3 regions of the Paenibacillus sp. F024 genome follow, and region 2 is predicted to be linked to each of the others. Evidence: riboswitches for the same ligand, from Rfam matches in the RefSeq annotation. Region 2 holds a riboswitch; each other region holds the start of a gene.
What was found. A riboswitch is a leader RNA that binds a small molecule or an ion and turns the genes downstream of it on or off. The one in region 2 is predicted to bind cyclic di-GMP.
Positions count from the first base shown of each region.

Region 1: it holds a riboswitch for cyclic di-GMP, as region 2 does, so the genes downstream of both, ACZYR9_RS16400 (S-layer homology domain-containing protein) here and ACZYR9_RS18120 (GGDEF domain-containing protein) in region 2, are expected to answer to the same signal.
Region 3: it holds a riboswitch for cyclic di-GMP, as region 2 does, so the genes downstream of both, ACZYR9_RS01035 (Spo0E family sporulation regulatory protein-aspartic acid phosphatase) here and ACZYR9_RS18120 (GGDEF domain-containing protein) in region 2, are expected to answer to the same signal.

Region 1 is NZ_JBVASZ010000015.1:40,883-46,338, forward strand. It holds gene ACZYR9_RS16395 (S-layer homology domain-containing protein) at 1-1,228, shown strand, start outside; gene ACZYR9_RS16400 (S-layer homology domain-containing protein) at 1,421-3,004, opposite strand; cyclic di-GMP riboswitch class I at 3,056-3,143, opposite strand; gene ACZYR9_RS16405 (cupin domain-containing protein) at 3,218-3,802, opposite strand; partial or broken gene ACZYR9_RS16410 (aldo/keto reductase) at 3,917-4,716, opposite strand; gene yraA (cysteine protease YraA) at 4,747-5,262, opposite strand; gene ACZYR9_RS16420 (IclR family transcriptional regulator) at 5,292-5,456, opposite strand, start outside.
Region 2 is NZ_JBVASZ010000018.1:62,572-68,027, forward strand. It holds gene ACZYR9_RS18105 (helicase-related protein) at 1-588, shown strand, start outside; gene ACZYR9_RS18110 (hypothetical protein) at 997-1,275, shown strand; gene ACZYR9_RS18115 (helix-turn-helix domain-containing protein) at 1,331-1,606, opposite strand; cyclic di-GMP riboswitch class I at 1,838-1,920, shown strand; gene ACZYR9_RS18120 (GGDEF domain-containing protein) at 1,933-2,781, shown strand; partial or broken gene ACZYR9_RS18125 (IS3 family transposase) at 2,865-3,767, opposite strand; gene ACZYR9_RS18130 (transposase) at 3,701-4,042, opposite strand; gene ACZYR9_RS18135 (helix-turn-helix domain-containing protein) at 4,223-4,471, opposite strand; gene ACZYR9_RS18140 (response regulator) at 4,799-5,158, shown strand; gene ACZYR9_RS18145 (flagellar assembly protein A) at 5,188-5,456, shown strand, end outside.
Region 3 is NZ_JBVASZ010000001.1:212,550-218,005, forward strand. It holds gene ACZYR9_RS01020 (DUF3891 family protein) at 1-688, opposite strand, end outside; gene ACZYR9_RS01025 (stalk domain-containing protein) at 871-2,514, opposite strand; gene ACZYR9_RS01030 (HD-GYP domain-containing protein) at 2,639-3,271, opposite strand; gene ACZYR9_RS01035 (Spo0E family sporulation regulatory protein-aspartic acid phosphatase) at 3,319-3,504, opposite strand; cyclic di-GMP riboswitch class I at 3,628-3,716, opposite strand; gene ACZYR9_RS01040 (ZIP family metal transporter) at 4,035-4,781, opposite strand; gene ACZYR9_RS01045 (DUF1294 domain-containing protein) at 4,818-5,081, opposite strand; gene ACZYR9_RS01050 (DUF4023 domain-containing protein) at 5,274-5,420, opposite strand.

The DNA.
Region 1 (5,456 bases), on a different contig from region 2:
TGAGGATGGACTCATGATCACAAACGAGTTTGTGCAGAATACTGGAAATACAGTGGACTTCAATCACTATATCAGCAAAGAACACGCGCATTGGATATGGAAAGGCGAAGCCTTTGACAATTTCAGCATTTATCAAGCACAGACAGGGAATGACCTGCATTCAGATTTGTCCATTATATCTTCGGACAATGTCGGGGTACCTACACCGATAGAACCCTTGCTCAGAGCTAACCCGAACAATCTGACGGTTCAAAGAGGTACAGCCAAATCCACTATTGTGACAGTAACCTGCTCTGACACCACGACAGCTCAAATTCTTCCAAGTGATATCGAATGGACCTCGGCTAATACGGGTATCGCACAAGTTTCTAAAGCGGGTGTAGTGAAGGGTATAGCCAATGGTTCTACGGTAGTCACTGCAACTTATGGCGGCCGACACGTTGATATCCTGATCAGCGTCATAGAGCGTTCTTCAGGCTCGAGCAATGGTTCTACAATTACAACGACCCCTGCTCCTGCGCCAACTCCGGCTGAACCAACTGTACAAATTAAACCTGAGAAGACGCCTACAATTGATATTTTTCAATCTGATGTCGTTAAGGCGGACACCCGTGTTATAAAAAACATTCAGTCTAAAGTTGAAGAAGCTAACACATCCCCGACTCCGGTTCAAGAGCCAACAGACGTTAAAGGTCACTGGGCCGAGAAGACAATGGAGTCCTTTCTTAAGATGAACTTCATTCAAGGCTATGAAGATGGCACAGTAAAGCCGAACCAAGAAATTACTCGCGCTGAGTTTGTATCGATCCTGTCTCGAATTTTCCCGGTAAGTGGAACTAAGCAAGTAACGCTCAACGATGTAAGCCATCACTGGGCATATGAGGCTATCGATCAATTTGCAGCGGCCGGGGTAATCGGCGGTTATGGTGACGGTACATTCCAACCTAATAAACCGATCTCCCGCGAAGAGATTGTCATCATTCTGTCCCGCATCGTGAACATGAACGGTGTATCGCTAGATAAATCCAAGGGTAACTTCGCTGACCTGAACGATTCCTATGCAGCAGACGCAATGAAGACTGCAGCTGAAGCCGGAATCATCTCCGGTAGAAATGACGGAAAATTTGATCCAAAAGTGAACTCCACACGTGCGGAAGCTTTGACGGTCATCCGGAACGCCCTCAACTTGAATCCCGAGATCAAGAATCTGTTGGAATCCTTGGATTAAATAGCGGCTATGGAGCTCAGTTTGAAAACTTATTTATAATATCTCGAATATAACCTGTATTTTCCGTACTAATGGACGGCATTTTTTATATTGATTCAATGATGTCAATCTGCCCTTAAGCAAGCAAGTAGCACAATAAAGAAGCCTGCGGTTGTGCGGCCGCGGGCTTCTTTATGCAGACAATGACGTTACTTAGGGAAGATGGATCTTGTTTTTTGCAAACAAGTTCAACGCATCGTTCCATGTCATTTTGATGTCGCCGTTTTCGTACGGCAATTCAATATCTTGCAGCTCCTCGGGCTTTAACTGCTCTAAGCGATCGTTTTCTTGATAATATGTAATATCGCCTTCAAAGCTTAGTGTTCCCTTAGCGACACCATTGACGATCTTCCCGGTAAACTTGATCTCTTTAAATTGATAATAAAGGCTGTCTTTGGAATTCCATCTCCAGGTTGCGTACACACTAGTTCCTATGCGCGGCAAGGCAGACTCCTTCACCCATATCGTTCTTTGTATTTTACCAAGGTCGTCAAACGGCGAATCATTATTAACCGGATGCCTGTTTGTACCGTCCATGTTTTCCATATCTCTGAGCACAAATTGTTTATACCTAATAAACTTCAGTTCGCTATGATCCACTTGGCCGTTGGTCACCGTCATCATGCCGCCGAACCTTGTCGCTTCATTTTTCACAGCAAACCAGAGGTGGTCTAAAGATTCTTCCGGCATCATAAAGACGCCGTTTATTTTCTTCATCGGCTTTTGCCCGTCCAGAGGGATGTCTTCTTCCTGGACAATCGCCCCCTCCGGATTATAATGAACGAAATAGTCTCCGCCGTCTCTGAACGTGTTCGTTTCGTTATAATTCCTCGTTGTTACGCTGCCGTCGCTATTTTCCTTGTAGCCGAGCCCAAACGCGGCGCATACTTCTTGAATCGGAAAATACACGGTTCCGTCCTGTATAACCGGCTTCGTTTTGAAAGTGATAGGCTTGTCATCAAGCTTTAAAACGGGCGTATTGTCAACGGCGGAATCATTCGTGTGTACGACGGAGCCGCTATGAGCTTGATCGGCTTCTGCTCCGGCATCCGCGTCTCCGCTAGGTACAACCGGCAGCACACTCGTATCGGAACTTTGTTCCGGCCTTGCAAGAAGCTCCCCTAATCCGTGCTCGGACAGGTTCTTAATGAACTGCACGGCCTCGGCACGCGTGAGCGTCTTAGAGCCGTTAAATCCGGCTATCGTCGGCTGGTCGGCCTCCCCTTGAGCAAGACCTTTGCCGTACATATACCGAATGGCGTCATCGCCGTCATAATGCATGCCTTGCGTCGAGGCGATCAGCTCCGCCACGCGGATACGCGTGATCGGCTCGCTGCGTGCGTTGATATTTTGCGCGTCCACGGGATAATTCAGCGATGAAGACAGCTGATAATAAGGCCCCGCCCAGTCGGCAGAACCACTTTTGATTTCAGGCTTGTAGCCATGAATGAGCATGGACAAAAACTCGGCCTCCGTCACCGGTTGATCAGGCTTGAACGTCCCGTCCTCATAGCCGCTGACAACCTTTTTGCCGACCGCCCAAGCGACGCTGTCAGCCGACCAGTGCAACTTCACATCCGGGAAAGGGACGCTTGGCCCTTGACTGTCCGCATATGCCTTTTGTACAGGCAAGCTTGCCGCTCCGAGGGTGATTGCTGCGTGCAGCGATAACAACAGCTTCATCGATTTCTTCATGTGTTCATAACCTCGCTGTTTCTCATAATGTATGATCGACAAAATAAAAACCACCTTTATACAAGGAGGTTTGATTGGGGGCACACAATAGAATGCGGACTGGCAATCGGTATTTCCCAGTGGAAATCGACGACCCATGCCATTGCGTCCCGGCTTTTCAACCGGTTTGCCCAAAAGTATAATCATGTATTATTTTGTAGATAAATGCAGTATACAGGATGTAATGATGAAACGAAAGTAAAATTTTCCAAAACCTCATGTGATCCGGTGAGATGGTTGTGTTTGTCGATAGTACGGTTCGGATTTTTTATTCCATTCCTTTAACAGAGGTCCTTCGCTTCCGAAGACAGGATCCGTATCCGGACGAGCAACGTTTTTAATGCTCGCGCGCAATTTGTAGTCTGCTTTTGTATGTAAATCATAAGAAACACCGTTGGGATAAGCGCCAATGACCGAGAAGTCATCGCTTGCCTCAATCCGTTTGTGCCCCGTTCCTGCTGGGAGAATGATGACATCGCCCGTCGAAACCTCAAGGATCGCGCCCTGTTCCCCGCCAATCTGTACTTTCCCCCGGCCTGCGCGGATGGCCAACACCTCATGAACATTGCTGTGAAAATGATGGTAACCGAACACGCCGTTGATCCAGCTGTTTGTCCAATGATTTTTATGAAATGTGTCTTGAATCATGTCCGTTTGTCCTTTAAAGGGGTCACGGTACACGAGAACAGGAAAGTAAGGATGGTTCGGTATCGTTCCATCATCTTCAAAACGATAGGCTGAAACTTCAATTGCAGAATCTTCACTATTGAACAAGGAATCGTTCGATGACGGGTTACACATACAATCACACTCTCCTTTGGGCATTCGCAAAAACGGACATGCCCCAAATAAGTACGGTACAACCGTCTTACTTGAGGCATGAGACGAGCAAAGATAAGTTTTTATTTACTCGTTTTATCGCATATTCATTTCGCTTGGCTTTGGACCCTTGCGCCGGTCGCGGTTCAGCTTGTTGATCTCTGCCATATCATTGGCAGTCAGCTCAAAATCAAATACATTAAAATTCTCTTCGATTCGTGATGGCGTCACGGATTTCGGGATTACGATGGAGTTGTTTTGCAAGTGCCAGCGCAGTACTGCTTGAGCCGGCGTTTTGCCATGAGCTTCGGCAATCTTCAGGACCGCTTCATCTTTTAGCACATCGCCTCCACAAAAATATCATGTTTGCCGCAAAAATCCTTCAACTCATTCTGGGCAAGGTATGGGTGGCACTCCACTTGGTTTAAAACAGGCTTCACTTCACATTCCTTAAGCAAGCGTTCCAAATGCTCAATATCGAAGTTGCATACGCCGATCGCTTTGGCGCGCCCTTCACGATACAGCTTTTCCATGGCTTTATAAGTATCAATGTACTGATCATATTGAGGAGTAGGCCAGTGGATTAAATACAAGTCAATATAATCGAGCCCCAATCTTTCAAGACTTTCATCAAATGCGCGCAAGGTGTTATCGTAGCCTTGATCGCTGTTCCAGACTTTTGTCGTAATAAACAGCTTTTCACGAGGATCAGCCGATTGTTGAATCGCTCTGCCGACACCTTTTTCATTCTTATAAATCATCGCAGTGTCAATAGATGTGTAACCTACTTCAAGCGCTTTGGAAACCGCCGCTTCAGCTGCATCATCTTCTACCTGCCAAACGCCGAACCCGAGTTGAGGCATTTGCAAACCATTGTTTAAGGTAACAAAATTCATACGATTATCCCTCCCAATTTAATTAAATAATCAAGCGTTGCCCAGCAGCTTCAAGGATTCACGATTGAATGCCGGAAGATCGTCCGGAGTACGGCTCGTTACGATGTTGCGGCTGACGACGACTTCTTCATCTTTGTAGTTTGCGCCGGCATTTTTCAAGTCGTTGCGAATGGAACGATAGCCGGTGATATCGACGCCCTTCAGCAGATTCGTGTCGATCAGCACTTGCGGGCCGTGGCAAATGGCGAAAACCGGTTTGCCCTCCTGAATAAACGCTTTAGCAAATTCTCCAAACCGATCATCCTCACGCAGCAAGTCAGGCGAAAATCCGCCAGGAATTAGCAGCGCATCGAAATCAGTGGGATTGACATCGCCGATCCCTTTATTTAAAGTAAGCTTTTCACCATGTTTACCGGTAATCTCTTTGCCTGATTCCGGTCCAATCGTCACAATCTCGTGGCCTGCAGCTTCGAATGCTTTGGCAGGATCCGTGAACTCCACATCCTCAAACAAATCGGTGATAACAGCAGCTATTTTTTTCCCCATTTAGAATTCCTCCTGCTTTTCTAAAATAATCAGAGTGTATCCGAAATTGCTTTCGCGCACGCTTTAACCAACTCAATATGAGTTGTGTCCTTTTCTTTGCTCAACCGTACCGAAGGACCGGTCAAAGCAATGGCGGCAATGACTTGCTTCCCTTTGTGAATCGGAGCACCTATACAGCGGACGCCGGTTTCTCC
Region 2 (5,456 bases):
TCCACCGAAGAACGAATTGCCGGCTATGAACAGGACGTTGCTTTGTATACACGTTCTCTGTCATCCGAGGCGGATGGGACAGATAAATTTCTCGGCATGGTCATCAAGGATTTCACCTATACGGAGAGGGCGGCAGCGGGCGCGGCTTTGCTGGACGCTTGCAAAGGAATGACATCGCCCGATCCGCAGGAATTCGGCAGCTACCGGGGATTTTCCTTGTGGCTGTCCTTTGACAGCTTCCATAAGGAGTACAAGGTCACGCTTCGCGGCGCGCTCGGTCATACGGTGACGCTCGGGGCGGATGCCGGCGGCAATATAAGCCGTATCAACAACGCCTTATCCGACTTGCCTGCAAAGCTGGAACATGCCCGTGAACAGCTTGCTACTTTGCGGCAGCAAATGGAAACGGCGAAAGAACAAATCGCGGCTCCATTTGAGAAGGAGCAGGAGCTTCAAACGAAAGCGGCGCGGCTTGCGGAACTGAATGCCCTGCTGAATATGGACAAACGGGAGAACGAAGCCGTGGACAGCGTGCCGGACGAAGAACCGGAAGCGCTGGAACGGCGGGTGGTGGGCCGTGAGCGATAACGGTCTGACACCGTCGTTCCTCCTCTTGCTTCCTGTTATAGTGGAAGCAGGAAGGGGACGTATTTGGAATCGACGTATTTATCGCGAATGGAGGTCGTATTCGACCAGATTGAAAGCGATAGCGAGGAGATATACGTACGATTGTTCCGACAGTAAAATCATCTCGAAATATTCCGATGATGGCGAGTTGGGGGTTGCACCCTCAACCGATGACATCAACAATACTACTCTCTCTAGAGCTCCATTGGTGAGGATGCCGTATGCAATTTGGTTCAAGGAACTGTTGGAGATGGAGATTTAAGAATCTGGAAAGTAAAACTATAAACATAGAAGAGTTCCAATAATTACTTGAGATACCCCTCCTGTCGCTGTAACATCGGTACATTCTGAAGGAAAGGAGGGTTAAATATGCATCATATCGGTCCAGAATGGTTAAGACCAGCTTTTGATCAACGCTTTATTGAAGTTGCTAAGGAAGCTGGAAGTCAAATGGAGGTTGAACAATTCCGATTTAGGCAGAAAGAAATTAAAACGTTGCTTAAGGATGAATTGTCACAAACTCATTTGGATCTTATTCTCGAATTGGAGGACATTCTTAACCATCGGAGTACACTTGAAAAAGAATGGATATACTTCGCAGGTCTGAAGGATGGTATGCATTTATTGCGGAAACTCAATAACCTCTAAGTTGATCTGACGGAATAGGTAAGAAGAAATCGCATTGTCGGGGAATAAATTCCCTTCAATGCGATTTCCATTTGGTGCGATCATTATTGAGATTTTCATACTCAGTCTCCACAATAGTGAAGAAGTAGGAGGGTTTGATTTTTAAACCTTTGCAGATTTCAAATATTTTGCTGACTGATGGCTCATTCCGACCAACTTCAATCATGGAAATGTATGAACGATCCACATTGCATTCAAAAGCGAGATCTTCCTGACTTAATCCTTGCTTTATTCGAATAGCCTTTACGGTTTTTCCGATGATTTGTTTAATAATGAGAGGGTCATAATCCAATTGAAAAGCTCCTTTCATTCCCATTATCAATGTGCTAAAATGTGAAATACAGATAAAGTATTCAACAAAAAGGAAATATTATACATCCCAATATTTCCTAGGCGACAGTTTTCAAGCTTGTCACATCTAACACTCATGCAATCGGTAACTTTCAAGAGCATCTAAGTTATGGACTTGGAATGCTTATTTTGCTATAAAGGCAACGTTATAGGGAGAATAAATCCAGGTTGAGGACGAGAATGGCACAATTGTCGAGAGGCAGGGGTTCAAGCCGCTGATCAAAGGCAAATTGCACTGATTGCAGGGCTACAGAGAGGGAGATATCATTGATTAATCGTAAGTATATGCTCTTATTTATCATCATTTCATATATGGTTGTAATTATCGTAAATGTCTACATACCAATGGATACGTTGTGGATGCTGTTATTAATCCCTGCACTCGGGGTGGGATACTTGTATCCCAAATGGTTGATATCCTTGATTGTTGGAGCAACGATAGTAGTTACTACGTTGATTACAAAATACATTGCTCAAGAAAGTAATCTCTCGAGTGAGCTATTATTTAGGTTGGTAATAATATGGATCGCAATGTGGGCAATCTTCACCTTATTTTTGTTCCTGCGAAAAAGGTCACTCAAACTCATTTCGGAGTTGGAGAAATTAGCGTTTACCGATGCACTTACGAAAATCCATAATCGAAGATACTTGGAGATGTATATGGACAAGGCGATTCCTTTAGCGGAACGTCAAGGTCAGCCTTTGACAATGATCATGTTTGATATTGATCATTTTAAGAGTATCAATGATACATACGGTCATGGAGCGGGGGATATCATTCTGAAGCGAATGGGGCAGAAACTAAAAGAAATTCTCCGCAAATCGGATGTATTCATTAGGGTTGGCGGTGAAGAGTTCATCATCATTTCTCCGAGTTGTTCTTTATCTGAAGGGTTACAACTTGCCGAACGTATCCGAAAAGCAGTAGAAAGAATTGATTTTATATATAATCAAAATCGGATTCAAGTAACTATTAGTGTCGGGATCGCTGAGTATGTTTATGGATTGAGTCTAAACGAGTTTCTTGAAAGTGTGGACAAAGCCTTGTATCTCGCTAAAGAGTCAGGGAGAAATAGAGTTATGGTCGCTAAAGACTCTATAGTTGGGGTAACATAGGGCACTTGAATACGTATAATCAATTAATAATAAAAATCCGGCGAAATTGATCATACCCCTGTCAAGTAGACATAAGAAAAAAGCTATGCCGCCAGCGCGTGCCGATACTCAATCGGCGCTCGCTGTTTAAGTTTTGCTTGAAATCGCTGATAGTTATAGAAGTAAATATAATCTTCGATGGCTTGATGTATTTCTGCTTCTGACTTAAACTGGTGGAGATACAACTTCTCTGTTTTGAGATGCGAGAAGAAGGATTCGATGCATGCGTTATCCAGGCAGGTTGCTTTGCGAGAGTGGCTGCCTTTGACGCTGAGTGCTTCTAATCGTTTGTTGTACGCTTGAGACGTGTACTGGAAGCCCTGGTCCGAATGGAGCACGGCCCCACCAACGTCTCTTTTTCTTGTCCACTTCTCGATCGTATCCAGCACGAGTTGCACATCATTGCGCTCAGATAATTTCCAGGCTACAATCTCATTGTTAAACAAGTCCTGAATGGCGGACAGGTAATAGAAACGCGTACCATCTGAGATATAGGTGATGTCGGTGACTAACTTCTGCTGAGGACCTATCGCATGGAACTGATGCTGCAGTCGGTTCGGATATATGACGGAAGGCTTGTAGCTGAAGCGTTGTCGTTTCTTCCGAATTACGGACTGTATGGATAGTTCCCTCATCAATCGCCATACTTTCTTGTGGTTAACACAGTATCCAGCCTCCCATAAGGCGTTCATCATGCGAGGGTATCCGAAATAGGGATGGCTCGCGTGTATGGCCATCATATGCTCTTTTAACTCCTGATCCTGATCTTGTTTTTCTAAGCGTAAGGCACGGGTTGTACGCCATTTGTAATAGCTGGCTCTAGGTATGTTCGCGATATGCAACAGACGGGTAACACCATGTACACTACGTAATTCTTCGATTAGCTGGTAGTGATCTTGCTGCTCGAATTGGCCTCCTTTACCAGATTTGGATACCGCTTTTTTAAGTAGTCTACCTGCGCTTTCAGGTAATCTCGCTCTTGCTCTATGCTGGCGAAGCTTGTCCGAGGACGTCCTTTTAGTGGGTTGGCCACACCCTTACGCTCATCAAACTTGACTCCGTTTTTCCATTTCTTTACCCACACCTTTAACTGGGAACAATTACGTATCTTCATTTGCTCTGCGATCATCTTGTAACTAGAAGATCCCTCTAAATAAGCTTTAACCGCCGCCACCTTAAATTCTTCTGTATAGCTCTGAAATATCTGTCCCTTTTTTGCCATAAAGAAATCCCCTCCAAGTATTCACTCATTCCTCATGATAACATGACGGTTTTTTTCGAGTGTCTACTTAAAGGGGATAATACTAAAATGTGGTCACATTTGCCGGATTTTTATTTGTTGGGGGCACTGGGGGCAGAGTCAACTCTTTCGAACTTTTTGCTATTCTCGTATGTAGATAGTTTAGTTTTGATCTGATTCATTATCATTTTCACATTCAATTTCAACAAGTTTAATCATCTCGGAAGCTTTGATGTTCAGTGCTTTTGACAAGGCAAAAAGCGTGGAAATGGTCGGCTGATGAATACCTCTTTCCAGCATGGAGATGTAAGTTCGATCTAGATCACTTCTAAAGGCTAGTTCCTCTTGGCTCAACTTATTATTTACCCTTATCGTTTTTAGAATTTTAGCGAACGATAGTTCAATCTTCATAGTTACCCCCTTTAGAGCTTTATCATTAGTTAGTATGGGAGTAATATCTACTGAGTATACTCTACAAAATGGTTTGATTTAGTGAAAACTTGTAGTAATATTGAACTATACAAGTTTTACCTCGTTAATTGTCACTTTTTGATAGATGATAATGTGTCTAGATTACGACATATTTTTTCTTGGGTGCTTTTTGTTGAAAAATAGGATGCAAATTGTGGACCAAAGGATGTAATTCTATAGTCGCCAGGTTACTGAAAGTGTGGTGAACCTCTAGTACATCTGAACATCTTTATGGGATGTTTTTTATTTTTATATTGGGGGATGCCTATGGCGAGAATTATGATTGCAGACGATAACCCTTCTATTCGTTTGTTGATTTCTGCCTTAGTTACGCACGCTGGTCATGAAGTCGTCTTACAAGCGAAAAACGGTCTAGAGGCATTGAACGCCTATTTCCATACAAAACCCGATTTGTTGATAGTCGATTATCAAATGCCTGTCATGGATGGCATTTCGCTTATAGAAGAAATCACAAAAGTTGATCCTGAAGTCAAAGTCTTGCTATGCACTGCTTCCACTGATGCGTTAGGAAATGATTCTAGATTGATTAAAGACATTACAGTTATTTCAAAACCATTCGACAACAATGAATTTTTAGGATTAGTTACAGTTGCTCTAGAAAATTAGTTCTCACTGCTGTCGATGAGGTGATTCGTATGTCAGACTTTATCAGTGAGCAAGAAGTATTGAAGCTAATGAAGAAACTCGACCAAGATTCCCAAGAGTCGGAAAGTGAACGGATGGGGTCATCTTCAGTAAGGGGGATTAACAATGGTCAAGTAGTGGATGGATATATCAGAGTTGAACACGGTAAAATCATCGTCGTAAATCCCTTAAATGGGGGTAAGATTCCGACTATCGAGGCCCATTCACCTGTGCTCCTATTTGTGGATGGTCAAGAGATCCACAAAAGGATTAAAGTATC
Region 3 (5,456 bases), on a different contig from region 2:
TAGAAACGTGCTTTACTTTCAATGTTGTATTCCATGTATTTTGAAATGGCGTTGGAGTAATTATGATCTCCTTATGGTTAAGCCACCTCGCGCTAAGCGGTTTATCCCCTTCCATGTTAAAACCATTAGAATTTTTAAAACCCGTCATATACCATGGGTGTTCATTTTCTTTCTTTACTCCTGCTTGATTTAAACATACATACAAGGAAATATCATCGCATAGCTGCAATAACCGAAAATGCCTCGAAACAACATTTGGACTTATGTCTTTTAGCGCGACTCTAATTCTTTCTTGTCTATAACGCTCGTGATGATAAAAACGAACACATTCACCATTCGTGGAGTTATGAAATATGGGAAATGATGTATAGTGGAGACTGCATAAAAGAGCAGCATATGGGTTTCCTTCCTCAATTTCATCCATTCCGATTCTATACAAGGCCAATTTAGGTAACAGCGGGTAATCCATAAACGAAAACGGTGATGAGGTCCGGTCATTCCAAATCGGTGTATCATCGAGCCTTATCCAGCTTCTATCGTGCTCATGCACAGCACAGACAACGTCTTCAAAATAATCATCTTCTACGAAAAACGGCTTTTTAAAGTGACTTGCAATCCTTCCTGACAGTTTCGCGTGGTCATGTTGTGTAATCATGATAAACTCTTGTTCCGTCTCACGAATAATCACCCGATCACTTCCCTCATAAATGCTGGACACGTTCACGCTTCTGTTTATGGGAATCGGTTTGAAGCTGTGGTTCCGCTTGAAAGGAATGCATCTTCGTTCCTCCTTGTCAATGAACAACCAAGTTCATTGTACAAAAAACGGCCCCATCACTTCAATGGGGCCATTCGGCTTTTCATGGAGGTTCAGTATATAATTTTTACGCTCCGCGTTTGCGGCAAATACTCTACATGGGCTCCTAATACCTCGGACAGCAAGCGTACCGGTATCATCGTGAGCTCGTTTTCCAATCGGGCCGGTGATTGAGTGGGTTGTTCGATACCGTTAATCGCATACTCGTTACGCCCCGTAAAGAATGTGATCTCCCGGCCGCTCTTCGTATAGATCGCGGCTTTGCGCTTATCATCCCATGTAACGTCAGCGCCTAGTGCGGCGGCTAAGTCCCTAACCCATAAATATGAGGTGCCTTCGTCAATCAACGGAGCTCTTTTCAACAGAAACTTGATGTTATCCAGTGTATAGCTATCATCGTCCAGCTTGAAGGTGACCACGTGCCGGACTTTCTCTTTTTGCTCTGCCGCCAGCTTCATATACGCTGCAATATCTTCGTGCAGCTTCTGCTTACCGATGCCTTCGACCGGCTCCGTATGAAAATTCCATGATTTCTCAAGCGTTTTGGATACTCCGTTCTCGGTGACACCCAGCTTCACAAACGCGGAATATGAGGTGTCAGGCTGCAGCGGCTCGGGTGGAATTAAGATGACGCTGTTAGTTAAATGATCATCATTGCTCGGACTGTTTTGCAGCAGCTTCACCGGTTGACCCGATTCATCCTTCAGCGTCGATTCAAGCAGCCGGATTTCGCTAATGCCGCTTCCCGTTACCGAAACCATAAGCGGGTATCCGACAGGATATTTTCTTGAAGCATACATGCGAATGGGATCCGGCGTTTCATAGCCGTCAAAAAGCAGCGGGACATAAGGATCTCCCGGAGCGGGTGATACCGTCATCTCCGTATCGGATTTTTCTCCATACCCGAACACAATGACCACATAATCTCCGACCATATCAATACCCGCTTCCGTAACATGAGGCATTAAAAAGGGCTCGCGGTGATATGGCGCATCAAAGAGCTTATCGACGGACTCCACAAGATTTCCCGTATTGAAGGATACATCTTCCCCCACGCCGCGATAATACCCGGCATATACTGCGCGTTCAGAAAGGGTTGCCCCGGTATAACCGGGCATGCCTTTCCTTTGGTCATGCAGCGAGTCCGAAGTCGTCTGCGCAATACGGTTCATATTCAAATATTGGGCATGATTCTTGGCTGCTAACGTCAGATTCCTGTTTAGCTTTAAAGGCTTTAACCCGTACAGCATCCGATAATCATTGATCGCCTTCAAGCCCAGCTGATGAGTCTGTGAGAAAGTGGCAGGAACCTCGCTTAAAGGATTCCTCGCTATAGTGAACGTCCAATCCAAAAAAATAGGCTGGTAACCGATAAATTGCAGCTGTACTTCAACCGAATGCTCTCCTGGCTCTAATCCCACAGCCGGTGTATAGGTAAAACTCATCGTTTCTTGATCAAAGGTCCCCGGTACCTGATTTTGATCCAGCTTCATCTGAAACGAACCGACCTGTAATCCGTTCCAATCGCCTAGCTCAAATCCGATGACCGGTTTGGATATGCCCACCGTTCCTTTCGGATAAACCTTATAAGTGAAAGCTCCCGCATCCGCTCGGGGAGCCGGAATCATCAGCATGGCCATCATCATCCAAAAAGCGAATAACAACTTCCATGTCCTAGACGCAATACCCTTTTTCACCTGTCATTTCCCTCCAATCATGTATGCTTAGGCTACTCCCTGCCGACCTCTTTTTTTATTCATTGCCCTCCCCCCAATTTCCTTCCGCCAAATGAAAAATAAACCGCCGATAGGCGACCTATGATTAAACGATCTCGGAATGGTAAACCGATCTGTCGTGATAAGTCATGGATTGCACGGAATCTCTTTGAATATGAGCCAATATCATTTCCTGAATGGTGAGAAACACCTGAACATAACGACCATCAAATTGCGAACAACTCTGCCGCAGCAGCTCTTCACGGGCTTGCTGGATGGACATCCCTTTTCTGTAGGGGCGATCCGAAATCATGCTGTCGAATGCGTCCAGTATCGAACAAATGCGGGCATATACCGGAATGTCGGTACCTTTCAAGCCGTCGGGGTAACCCGTACCATCCCAACGCTCATGATGGTAATGAATGATGTCAATGATATCCTGATCGGTAATTCCTTCCATGACGGCCATCTGAACGCCGAAAAACGCATGGCGCTTCATAAATTTCCATTCTTCCAGGGTAAGAGAGGCTTTCTTTTGTAAAATGGACTCATGGATATGTACCTTGCCAATATTGTGCAAGCAGCAGCCTGCAATCAATTTTTGGGTTTGCGTTTCATCAAAATCAAGATAGGCAGCCATCAACTTAGCCATTTTTCCAATTCTTATGCTGTGTTCATAGGTAGCTATATCTTTTACTAACAGCTGAGTAAGTCCGCTTACTGCCTGCTCACCGATCATTGACATCATCCTTTCCGTGTCATGCCTCACACTTGTTCTCTATTCATTCACGTTAATCGCTTCGCATACTCTTGGTATCTGATTACGGCACAATCCAATTCTTTGCTTAATGCTTTGACTTCCGGGTCTGAAAAGCACAGCTTCATGTTGAATATGCCATGCATTCTAAGTCGAATCATTTCAATCTCTTCCGATAAGTGTTTCAGTCGCTTTTCATTAAAAACACAGTACATGGCCTCTCACCGTCCTTGCAGAGTAAAAGCAAAATTCCTGGTAACGAATCTTCCATGCATCCCGAATTTCGTATAGAATGAAAAAAAGAAAACCCTCCGAATGAAGGGTTTTCTCAACCTCATTCCGGCGGCTGGCTGGCATGGTGTGTTTTCACACGTTAGCCCCTATAGCTTTGCGACACCACTTTTCAATGGCTGTGCCTTTATCGGACCATCACTTTAATGTAAAATGTTGGCGATTTGATAGAAAATATTAAAGTAAATTCCAAAACTTTCGACATCGATAGAGTAAACCAATGATGTTTCGACATTATTTTATTTTATTCTAACACATTTTCCACAATTTGACTATATTATATCCAAGTCTCGTACTAGTATGGTACTCGCCCTGCCAGGACTTCGTGCGAAAAAACACCGTTACGAAAATCGATTCGCTGCCGGTGCTTTTGACAATGCCGATATTCAGTACCTTTTACGGGTTCGATCGTTTTACATTGAGGGGGTTGCTTCCCCAATTGAACACCAATCTGCTAACCCAAAGTTTCCGTCAACCCGATCATCACCAGCAGTCCGATGATGAAAGAAAAGGTCGCCATTCTTTCATAGCCGTGTCCGTGACTCTCCGGGATCAGCTCCTTGTAAACGATAAACAGCATGGCTCCTCCAGCAAATGCAAGACCGTACGGTATAAGTCCGGAAACATAAGCGGTCAAATAAAAACCAATAATACAGCTGGCAAACTCCAGCATCCCCGTGAATAAAGCGAACAATATCGCTGTGCTTTTACGAGCCTTTTGCATAATTAGAAACAACGCAACCAAGAAACCTTCCGGGGCGTTCTGCAGACCCATGGATAGTGCGACCAGAGGTCCTAGCTCCTCTTGGCCGCTCGCATAGCTCACCCCGACGGAAAGCCCTTCGGGCAAATTGTGCAGTGTCATCGCCGTCAAAAACAAGACGGACTTTCGTTCAAGCGTTAATTTGCCTGAAATCCCGCTATCTCTGGCATGCGCAAGGTCGATATGCGGAACCAGCTTTTCGAGCAATGTCAGCGCTATGGTGCCAAGCAGCACACCGATGCAAAGCACTGTCAAGCCGGACATCGCCAGTGCAGAAGGAATCAGGCTGTACATGGAGGCGGATACCATAATGCCTGCCGTAAAGGCAAGCAGTACATCCTTGGCTCGATGAGATAACTCTTTCATAAAAAGGACCGGAATTGCGCCCAACGCCGTCGCAAGCGACGATGTGAAGCCTCCCCACAGCATAGCTTCCATAGACATCCTCCATCAACATTAGAACTTAAAGCCGCATCAGGCTGAACCGAAATAATAAATGAGTGTCGCATTCAAGACAAACAGCAGCGGAATGCCGTAAACAAAAGAAGGATGCTTTGTCTTATGTCTCCATTTCCGCATGCCTATCCACATGCCTAACGCTCCTCCGGCCGCAGCGATGAAAAACAGCGTTTTCTCGGCTATTCTCCGGCTGCCTTTTTTCGCCTGGGATTTATCGTAACCCATGATGCCAAAAGCGATCAGGTTGATAGCCGGCAAATAGAACATCCATAATTCCACCGCGGTCTCCTCCCGTGCTGATTTAATAGTTGATTTCCGCTGCCAAAACCATTCTTTATTTTGGCCGGCTCATAGAAATGACGATATCTGCTCTGTCCTGTTCTGTCAAGCCCTCTCCTGAGACAAACGGCAGACGATTTTGCTTAAACCATTCATGCAAAAAACCGCCCTAAGGCGGTTCGGTAAGAAAAATTAGTTACCGTTTCGGTGCCGTTTGGCCGGCATTTTTTTATCGGGGTGTCCGTCCCCTTGATGCTTCCGGTTTTTTTCATCCTTTTGCTGCGTATCATGCAGCTTCTCGACCCATTCCTCGGTGCTTCCGCGCAAATCATCTCTCATTTTCTCCATCCCTCCTTCCATTTCCCTAGTATCTCC